One region of the Bacillus cereus group sp. Bce041 genome, then DNA from elsewhere that is predicted to be linked to it. Evidence: riboswitches for the same ligand, from Rfam matches in the RefSeq annotation. Region 1 holds a riboswitch; each other region holds the start of a gene.

Region 1 (2,187 bases):
TTACAACACCTTCATCACGTGAAACTGGATTTAAATCATACACACCTGGCAAATCAATTAATGTTCCTTGTCTATCTTTTAATTTACCAACCTTCTTTTCTACTGTTACACCGCTCCAGTTTCCTACGTATTCATAAGAACCAGTAAGCGCATTAAATAATGATGTCTTCCCTGTATTCGGATTCCCTAGCAAAGCTACCTTATTCACGCTAATTCCACCTTTATCATTTTCGCGTCACAATGACGAATACTAATTAACTGTCCACGACACTCCAATGTACAAGGACCTTTGAACATCGCTTTCTGTTTCAGGCGAAGTTCGCTTCCTTCAGCAAGACCGAAAGCAGCTAGTCTACGCTTTAATAGCTGATCTAAAGACTGAATACTTTTTACTAACACTTTCTCTCCAATTTTAATATCTACTAAGCTCATAACCTTCCCCCTCAGAAGAGAATGATAATTATTTTCAAAAAAATTATACCACACCCAATTTCTCTTGTACTATACCCTTTTGCTTCATATTTATTAACATTTCGCTACAATTCTATTTCAATTATTGTCATACTGTATTCGTTTGCCATTCTCATCCATTTCGCTTACAATAAACAATAACAAATAAAGAATTTCGTTATCACTGGGGGAGCCATGCCGCTGAGAGGGAACACTTCGTTCCGACCCTTCGAACCTGTTAGTTAATGCTAACGCAGGGATTGTGCAAACGTCCGAAATACATACCTCATTTTTATTTACGTATTTCGTATCCTCCTATGATATCTATTCTTTTTTGTACAACTTGGATTTAGGGGGAGACAACATGCGTAACACCAATTTACAAGCGATGATCGAATCTGCTATTCTTGCAGCCTTCGCCATGATTATCGATATTTTACCATTATCACTTAAACTTCCAACAGGCGGTTCTATCTCATTCGCTATGATTCCTATTTTTATTATTGCTTACCGCTGGGGCTTTAAATCAGCTTTCTTAGGCGGTTTAGTTTGGGGACTATTACAAATTGTCGTGGGAGATGCTTATATTTTAACACCTGTTCAAGCATTCATTGAGTACTTCATTGCCTTTGCTTTTATCGGATTTGCTGGCTTATTCTATCGTCCAATTCAAAAAGCACTTTTAACATCCAATGAAAATAGCTTAGAACAATCAAATTTAGGTAACCATAAAGACAAACATTCATCAAAACAAAATCAGGGTAAGAAAGTCCTTGCTTATATTATCCTTGCTACATTTATCGGTAGCTTTGCTCGCTATTTCTGCCACTTTATTGCCGGCATTATTTTCTGGGGACAATATGCGCCGAAAGGTCAATCAGCTGTGTTATATTCATTAATCGTAAATGGAAGTACAATGCTTGGTTCTTTTATTTTATGTACCGTTTTACTTATATTTTTATTTATCACTTCACCACGATTATTCAAAAGCATCAGTGCTTATCAAATGAATACACAAAAAAAGGGCGCTTAATGAGCGCTCTTTTTTCATATCGTAATATCAATTAAAAATACAATAAATGCGCAAAAGAAAATAAATACCATTATACTTAGCCAATTGCTATGCACGGTTCATCGACTCCTTACATAACCTCATATTCTAAACAAATTATACTGATTAAAAATAAAGATTAGGTAAAGATAATATGAAAATAAATTAAAAAAGCATAGATCATATTGTCTACGCTTTTTTCGGTAAATAGAAATAAAATAATACACCATCTTCTGTATTTTCTGCCCCATATTCAGCATCATGTAGTTCTAAAATATTCTTTGAAATAGCAAGCCCAAGCCCCGTCCCACCTTGTGAACGCTGACGAGCTGTATCCACGCGATAAAAACGATCCCAAATTTTATCTAATTGCTCTTCTTCAATATGAGTACCTTTATTTTCAATGCACACTTTTATACGATTCTTCTCATCTATTGTAGAAATAATAATATCCTCTTTATTTGGTGTATATCGTATAGCATTCGTAATGAAGTTCACGATGACTTGTTCAATCCGGCCTTGATTTGCAATCACTTCAAATGAACTTATATTTTTATGAATATGAAGTTCTTTTTTCTCTATTTCCACAGATAGATGTTCACATATACCTTCAATTACTGTATCAATATAAAACGAATCTTTTTTCATTTTATATGTACCAGATTCAAATTTAGCTAACTCAAGCA
Region 2 (2,187 bases), on a different contig from region 1:
ATACCACCAACATTTACGTTCTTTGATTGTAAAATAAATGTGACAGAAGTTTATCCAGTTAATGCGTAGACAAGTAAATGAGCTAAATTATCGATATTCTATTTCGCCATTCCCGTAGCACTAATGACTTTACGCAAATTTGACAAGAAAAAATATATAGATAGGTATGATCCATACCTATCTATAACATTACTTCTATTCTTTATCCAATTACGTCTTTTACGTCTGTATCCACTGGCCACTTTTCTAATGTATAAGCCATTTCCCAAAATGAATATTCATATTGACTGCTAATAATAAAATGCTGTTTCATACGTTTGCGATCTGCCTCTGTTACTTTTTCAGCGATAGTATCTAAACGTGTAATTTGTTCTTCAACTAGCGTACGGAACCAATCAGATCCATAAGCAGAAATCCATTCGTTATAAATTGGCTCTTCCGGCTGGCACTCTTTTAAGCGTTCGCCAATTTCATAATACAACCAATAGCAAGGTAAAATTGCTGCAATGGTATCTCCTAAATGCCCTTCATACGCAGCACGATACATATGTGAAGTATACGCATATGCAGTTGGCGCAGGAATAAAATTATCTTTTTCTTCTTTCGTTATCCCTAGTTTTTTAGCAAAATTCTCATGTAAAGATAACTCGGCCTCATATGTATTTTGAGCATGATGTGCCATACGAGCTGTCGTCTCTAATTCAAGAGCTTTTGCAGCTCCTAAAGTTTGTACTCTAGCAAAATGACTCAAATAATATGAATCTTGAAGCACATAATAGCGAAAACTAGCTAAATCTAATGTTCCTTCACCAAGTTTTTTTACAAAAGGATGGTTAAAACTCGCTTCCCAAATTGAATCTACTTCTTTACGTAATGATTGTGAAAAAGTCATTTAAATCCCTCCAATAATGTATAAAATATAAGTATTTATCCACAATTATTAAAGCTGTAAAATAAAAAAACTTTCTTTACAGGCGTAAAGAAAGTGAAATTGACAGTATTTATTTACTCATTAAATAGCAACGTCTTTCCCACTTCCCTACGCTGGCATTAACCAGATCAGGTACTAAGAGTCTCAAAATCACATTTGATCTCAGCCTATAAAAGGCCCCCCTAGTGGATAAATATTTTGTTTTTATAATGTATTCATCATAGCATACTTCGTGAAACTGTCAAAAAAATTCGTTATATAATTCCCTTAAAACCCTTCTTCTTTTCTAACTTTTAATGATGTTTCAATAATCATATCTAATAGTTTGCTATAACTAATCCCCGCTGCTTCTGCACTTTTTGGCAATAAACTTGATTGTGTCATCCCTGGTAATGTATTAATTTCCATTACATATGGAATTCCGTCCTTCACCATCATATCAACTCTTGCATAAACACTACATTTTAATGCTTTATAACAAGCAAGTGACCCTTTATTTACACGTTCCTTAATTTCTGCTGGAAGTTCGATAACTTCCTCAACTGTACTAGTATCATCATATTTTGCATTGTAGTCAAAGAACTCGGCTGCATGTCGAATTGAAACTATAGGTAACTGTTTTCCATCCAGAATTGAACATGTAATTTCATCACCTTTTATATACTTTTCAATTACTACTTCAGAATCCCATTCGAATACAGTTTCTAGCATTGAGATCAATTCATTTTTATTATAAACGATTTTCACTCCGACACTCGATCCGCCAGAGTTTGGTTTTACTACTAATGGAAATCCTAACTTATCTAACTCATCAAGATTTAGATCCTCCATTTTTGTAAGTTCAATCCAATCTGGTGTTTCTACACCTTCATAACGTAAAATCTTTTTCGAAATATTTTTATCCATACATATACTGCTAGATAACATATTACTTCCGCTATAAGGAATCCCTAAACTCTCCAGTGTTCCTTGAACTGTCCCATCTTCTCCGTATTTTCCGTGTAATGCGAGCAACGCAAAGTCAATGTCTTTCGCTTTTTCAACTAAATCTATTTTTTCATTTAATGTAATTGGAACTATTTCATACTTATTTTTATCTAAATGAGCAATCATTTCATTCCCCGTCATAATTGAAACTTGTTTTTCAGACGATACCCCGCCCATAATAACACCGATTTTCATTTTCTCAACTCCAAATTTCATTTTTTAATGTATCACCAATTATTTTAATTCCCCGAACTATTTCTTCTTCTTTC
Region 3 (2,187 bases), on a different contig from region 1:
CTGGTGATTTTAATTACAGTGTAGACTTAGAGAATGTATATTCAAATAGTAAACTACAAGCGGAAAACATTGTTCGTGAAGCAATGAAAAATGGTTTGCGTGGAAATATTTATCGTGCAGGTAATTTAGCATGTCATTCAGAAACAGGTTCGTTCCAACAAAATATTGAAGGAAACGCATTTTATCGTCTTATTAAAACAATGCTATTAATTGGGAAAGCACCAAATGTGAAGTGGAAAGTTGATTTCACACCAATTGATTTTGCTAGTAAATCAATTGTATCGTATTTGCAAGATTCGCAAATTATAGGAGAGACGTTACATATTTGTCATCCACATCAAATTGAGTTTGAACAATTTATACAGCTAATTGGAGATTGTGGATACAATCTTGAAATGGTTCCACTTTCAGAATATGTAAATACCGGACTTGCATTAGCGAAGGGAAATGAAGTAATAGCAGAGTTAATTGCTTCTCAAGTTGCAGGAGATGGAGCGCAGCAATCTGAAATTGTAATGGGTACGCGTAGAACGAATAAATGGATTAAGAAAAAAGAATTGATAGTACCAGCAATTAATAAAGAATTTATTCAGCAGTTATTAGCTCATGGTGAAAAAGTTGGTTATTTTCCAAAAATAATGAAATGATTATGCATGCTTTTGTTTGTTCAATAAAATAAATCATGCTACAATGAAAACGAATTAAGGACCGGGGAGCCAATTGGCTGAGAGGATGTAAGTAAACATCGACCCTCAACCTGATCTGGATAATGCCAGCGTAGGGAGTTACTTAAAGTGATGTAGCATATGTTATTCTGTAATAACTTGCATACAAGGCTTTCCTACGCAGTAGGAAAGCCTTTTCTTATTTTTGAAATTTATTTTTATAAGGGGGATTTTATTATGTCACAACAAGTTACAATGTCATTTTCAGTAGTACCACAAGCAAAAACGAAAGATGTATATTCTGTTGTCGATAAAGCAATTGAAGTTGTGCAACAATCGGGAGTTCGTTATGAAGTAGGGGCAATGGAAACAACTTTGGAAGGAGAATTAGATGTACTTCTTGATGTCGTTAAACGTGCGCAACAAGCTTGCGTCGATGCTGGAGCAGAAGAAGTGATTACTTCTATTAAAATCCATTATCGTCCAAGCACTGGTGTAACGATAGATGAAAAGGTTTGGAAGTACCGTGATGAATATGCAAAACCAGAAGCAATCTAAACTTATTACAACTATTTGGCTTATCCTTCTCATTGCGATATGGGAAGGATCTGTTTCATTATTTAAAATCGAACCGTGGATTTTACCAAAGCCTTCTGCCATTGTTCAAGAATTAATTGGGATGAAAGATTTACTATTACCAAATACGATGCAAACACTGCAGGAAGTTATAATTGGACTATTTTTTGCAATTTTATTGGGGACGAGCATCGCAATTATTATGGACGTTATACCGTTATTTCGTATTTTAATAAATCCATTGCTCGTTATTTCGCAAACAATTCCAATTGTTGTACTTGCACCGCTATTTATTATTTGGTTTGGATATGGGATGTTGCCGAAAGTAATGGTCGTAATACTCGTTTGTTTCTTCCCAATTGCGCTTAGTATTTTAGAAGGTTTTCAAACAGTAGATAAAAACATGCTGAAACTGTTACAAACAATGAAGGCGACAAAATGGCAAGTTTACCAGAAAGTAAAATTTCCAGCAGTGCTTCCATACTTTTTCTCAGGTTTAAAAATTGCAGTTACATATAGCGTAATGGGGGCAATTATCGGAGAATGGCTCGGTGCAAGTGAAGGATTAGGCGTTATGCTTACGAGGGCTACAAAATCCTTTTTGACTGCCCGAGTATTTGGTGTTGCAGCAATCATCGTTATGGTGACATTATGCCTGTATTTTATCGTAGAGTTTATGGCAAGAATAACAGCACCATGGATATATAGAAAGGACGGCAGAAAATGAAAAAAGGTTTGAAAGTTATGTTAGCTGCCTTAGTAGCGGTAGGTGTGGCTGGATGTAATCCGGCGAAGAAAGAAGAAAGTGCAAGTAAAGATCAAAAAGTAAAAGTAGTATTAGATTGGTTTCCAAATACGAATCATACTGGCTTGTATGTAGCGCAAACGAAAGATTATTACAAAAAGCAAGGATTAGATGTAGAAATTATTCAACCAGGTGACAATG
Region 4 (2,187 bases), on a different contig from region 1:
TTGATTTTGTACTACATAGTGTTTTGCTACATATCCGTATCCTGTGCCAAAACGAATTTTATACCAAGTACCTACAGTTTCTACTACTTGTACTTGTGTACCGTTTTGTAATGAACCGAGTAGAGCGCTACTTGTACTAGCGGTGCTACGTACATTTAGATTAGGTGTTGCAACAGTATATTTTGTATTATTTTGAACGGTGATTCCTTTTACTAAGGGTTGTGAACCATTAGAGATGAATGCTTTTTGTACGTAACCTGTTTGGCCATTATGTGATATTTTATACCATTCGCCTTGATCTTCTTGAACGGTAATAAACTTACCATTTGGTAATACATCTAAAATGGAAGATTCTAAATTAGGTTCAGAGCGAACGTTTAATGCATTAGCATTAACGATGTATTGATCATTAGATTGAAGTTTGTTTTTTAGTAAAATAGCATCTTTTTGTACATAACCTACTTTATTATGAACAGATACTTTATACCAACCATTAGTTGTTTCAAGGATGTTCACTTTTGTATTAAAGCGAATTGTATCAATTGATGTGCTTTTTACGTTATCTTCTGTATGTAATGCTACTTGATCGACTTTGACATACCCAGTTTTAATATTAGATAATTGTTCAGCGTTTGCTTTTTGTACATTTGTTTCACCCATAGAAGGAAGTAAAGAAGCAATCGCTACAGTAGTTGCTGTTAAAGCAGTAGCTTTCATATTCATGGAATAGAGACCTCCTCTAGTTGTATAGTTGTAATTTTATTATAGTATAAAGATATAATATAGTGGGGGTATTCACATAAATGTAATATGAAATCAATATAAAAATAAATTTTTTGAAGATAATGATTCCTTTTTATACAATTAATCGGGGTTTTATTTTCTAAAATAGAATGTATGTATTGTATACTTTTGATATTATGTTGATAATTAAGAAAATTAAAAAAGTTGATGATGTCTTATTAGGGTGTTATACTGACAGTGATAATTTTATAGTTTGCTAGGAGAGCTGGTGTTGCCAGCTGAGAGTAGGCCGTAAGCCTTTGATCCTTTTTATTACCTGATCTAGATTATGCTAGCGTAGGGAAGCAATTCGGACACTAACAATGAGTCCCCGTTTCTTTGCGTATAGAAACGGGGCTTTTTTATTTGAAAATTTCATATTGAAACCACTAGGGGTGCTTGACTTGCTGAGAGAGGAATAATCCTTAACCCTTACAACACCTGATCTAGGTAATACTAGCGAAGGGAAGTGGAGCATCGAATAAATGTATAACTTTATTTGCTGTAACCACTTCTTATATATAGAAGTGGTTTTTTATTTAGATACATATATTGAAAGGGGATAGAGAAATGAAATTTTGCGATAGATTATTAGAAACTGTGCAACCGGTTTGGGAGATGAGTCATAATCATCCGTTTGTAGTGGGTATGGGAGATGGCACGTTAGAAAAAGATAAATTCCAGTATTATATTATTCAAGATTATTTATATCTGCTAGATTATGCAAAGTTATATGCGATTGGTGTTGTAAAAGCAACGAATCCACAAGTAATGGGAAAGTTCGCTGAACAAATTGATGGAATATTAAATGGCGAAATGACAATCCATAAACAATATGCAAAAAGACTTGGAATTTCTATAGAGGAGATAGAGTCTGCGAAACCATCTGCTAAAAATTTAGCTTATACAAATTACATGATGTCTGTATCTCAAAATGGCACACTTGCGGAATTAATAGCAGCGCTTCTTCCATGTATGTGGAGCTATTGGGAAATTGGAAAGCGTTTAAATGATATTCCTGGAGCAAGAGATCATGAGTTTTTTGGTGAGTGGATTCAAGGATATAGTTCGGAAGAATACGGTAATCTTTGTATTTGGTTAATAGATTTATTAAATGAAATGGCAGTTGGAAAGTCTGAGACAGAACTAGAAAGATTAGAGGAGATCTTCTTATATTCCAGTCGATTTGAATATTTATTCTGGGATATGTCCTATCGTAAGGAGATGTGGGGATTTGAGGAGCAAGAACATACTACAGTTTCATAATGTTTCTTTTCATTACGATGAGAAACCAATCATCCATGAATTAAATGCTTCTATACATGAGAAAGAGTTTGTCAGTATTATCGGACCGAGTGGATGTGGGAAAAGTACTTTATTTCGCCTTATTACAGGTCTAGAAAA

What was found. A riboswitch is a leader RNA that binds a small molecule or an ion and turns the genes downstream of it on or off. The one in region 1 is predicted to bind thiamine pyrophosphate.
Positions count from the first base shown of each region.
Region 2: it holds a riboswitch for thiamine pyrophosphate, as region 1 does, so the genes downstream of both, tenA (thiaminase II) here and thiT (energy-coupled thiamine transporter ThiT) in region 1, are expected to answer to the same signal.
Region 3: it holds a riboswitch for thiamine pyrophosphate, as region 1 does, so the genes downstream of both, ACUN13_RS21495 (MTH1187 family thiamine-binding protein) here and thiT (energy-coupled thiamine transporter ThiT) in region 1, are expected to answer to the same signal.
Region 4: it holds a riboswitch for thiamine pyrophosphate, as region 1 does, so the genes downstream of both, tenA (thiaminase II) here and thiT (energy-coupled thiamine transporter ThiT) in region 1, are expected to answer to the same signal.

Region 1 covers NZ_JBQXON010000001.1:1,042,298-1,044,484, forward strand. The annotation lists gene feoB (ferrous iron transport protein B) at 1-208, opposite strand, end outside; gene ACUN13_RS05515 (FeoA family protein) at 205-432, opposite strand; TPP riboswitch at 627-728, shown strand; gene thiT (energy-coupled thiamine transporter ThiT) at 815-1,483, shown strand; gene ACUN13_RS05525 (sensor histidine kinase) at 1,691-2,187, opposite strand, start outside.
Region 2 covers NZ_JBQXON010000004.1:66,473-68,659, reverse strand. The annotation lists gene tenA (thiaminase II) at 203-892, opposite strand; TPP riboswitch at 1,020-1,125, opposite strand; gene ACUN13_RS14480 (D-alanine--D-alanine ligase) at 1,199-2,113, opposite strand; gene pdxR (MocR-like pyridoxine biosynthesis transcription factor PdxR) at 2,118-2,187, opposite strand, start outside.
Region 3 covers NZ_JBQXON010000007.1:95,303-97,489, reverse strand. The annotation lists gene ACUN13_RS21500 (non-ribosomal peptide synthetase family protein) at 1-647, shown strand, start outside; TPP riboswitch at 700-801, shown strand; gene ACUN13_RS21495 (MTH1187 family thiamine-binding protein) at 903-1,223, shown strand; gene ACUN13_RS21490 (ABC transporter permease) at 1,195-1,968, shown strand; gene ACUN13_RS21485 (ABC transporter substrate-binding protein) at 1,965-2,187, shown strand, end outside.
Region 4 covers NZ_JBQXON010000002.1:1,069,790-1,071,976, reverse strand. The annotation lists gene ACUN13_RS11560 (SH3 domain-containing protein) at 1-723, opposite strand, end outside; TPP riboswitch at 993-1,104, shown strand; TPP riboswitch at 1,165-1,268, shown strand; gene tenA (thiaminase II) at 1,354-2,049, shown strand; gene ACUN13_RS11550 (ABC transporter ATP-binding protein) at 2,018-2,187, shown strand, end outside.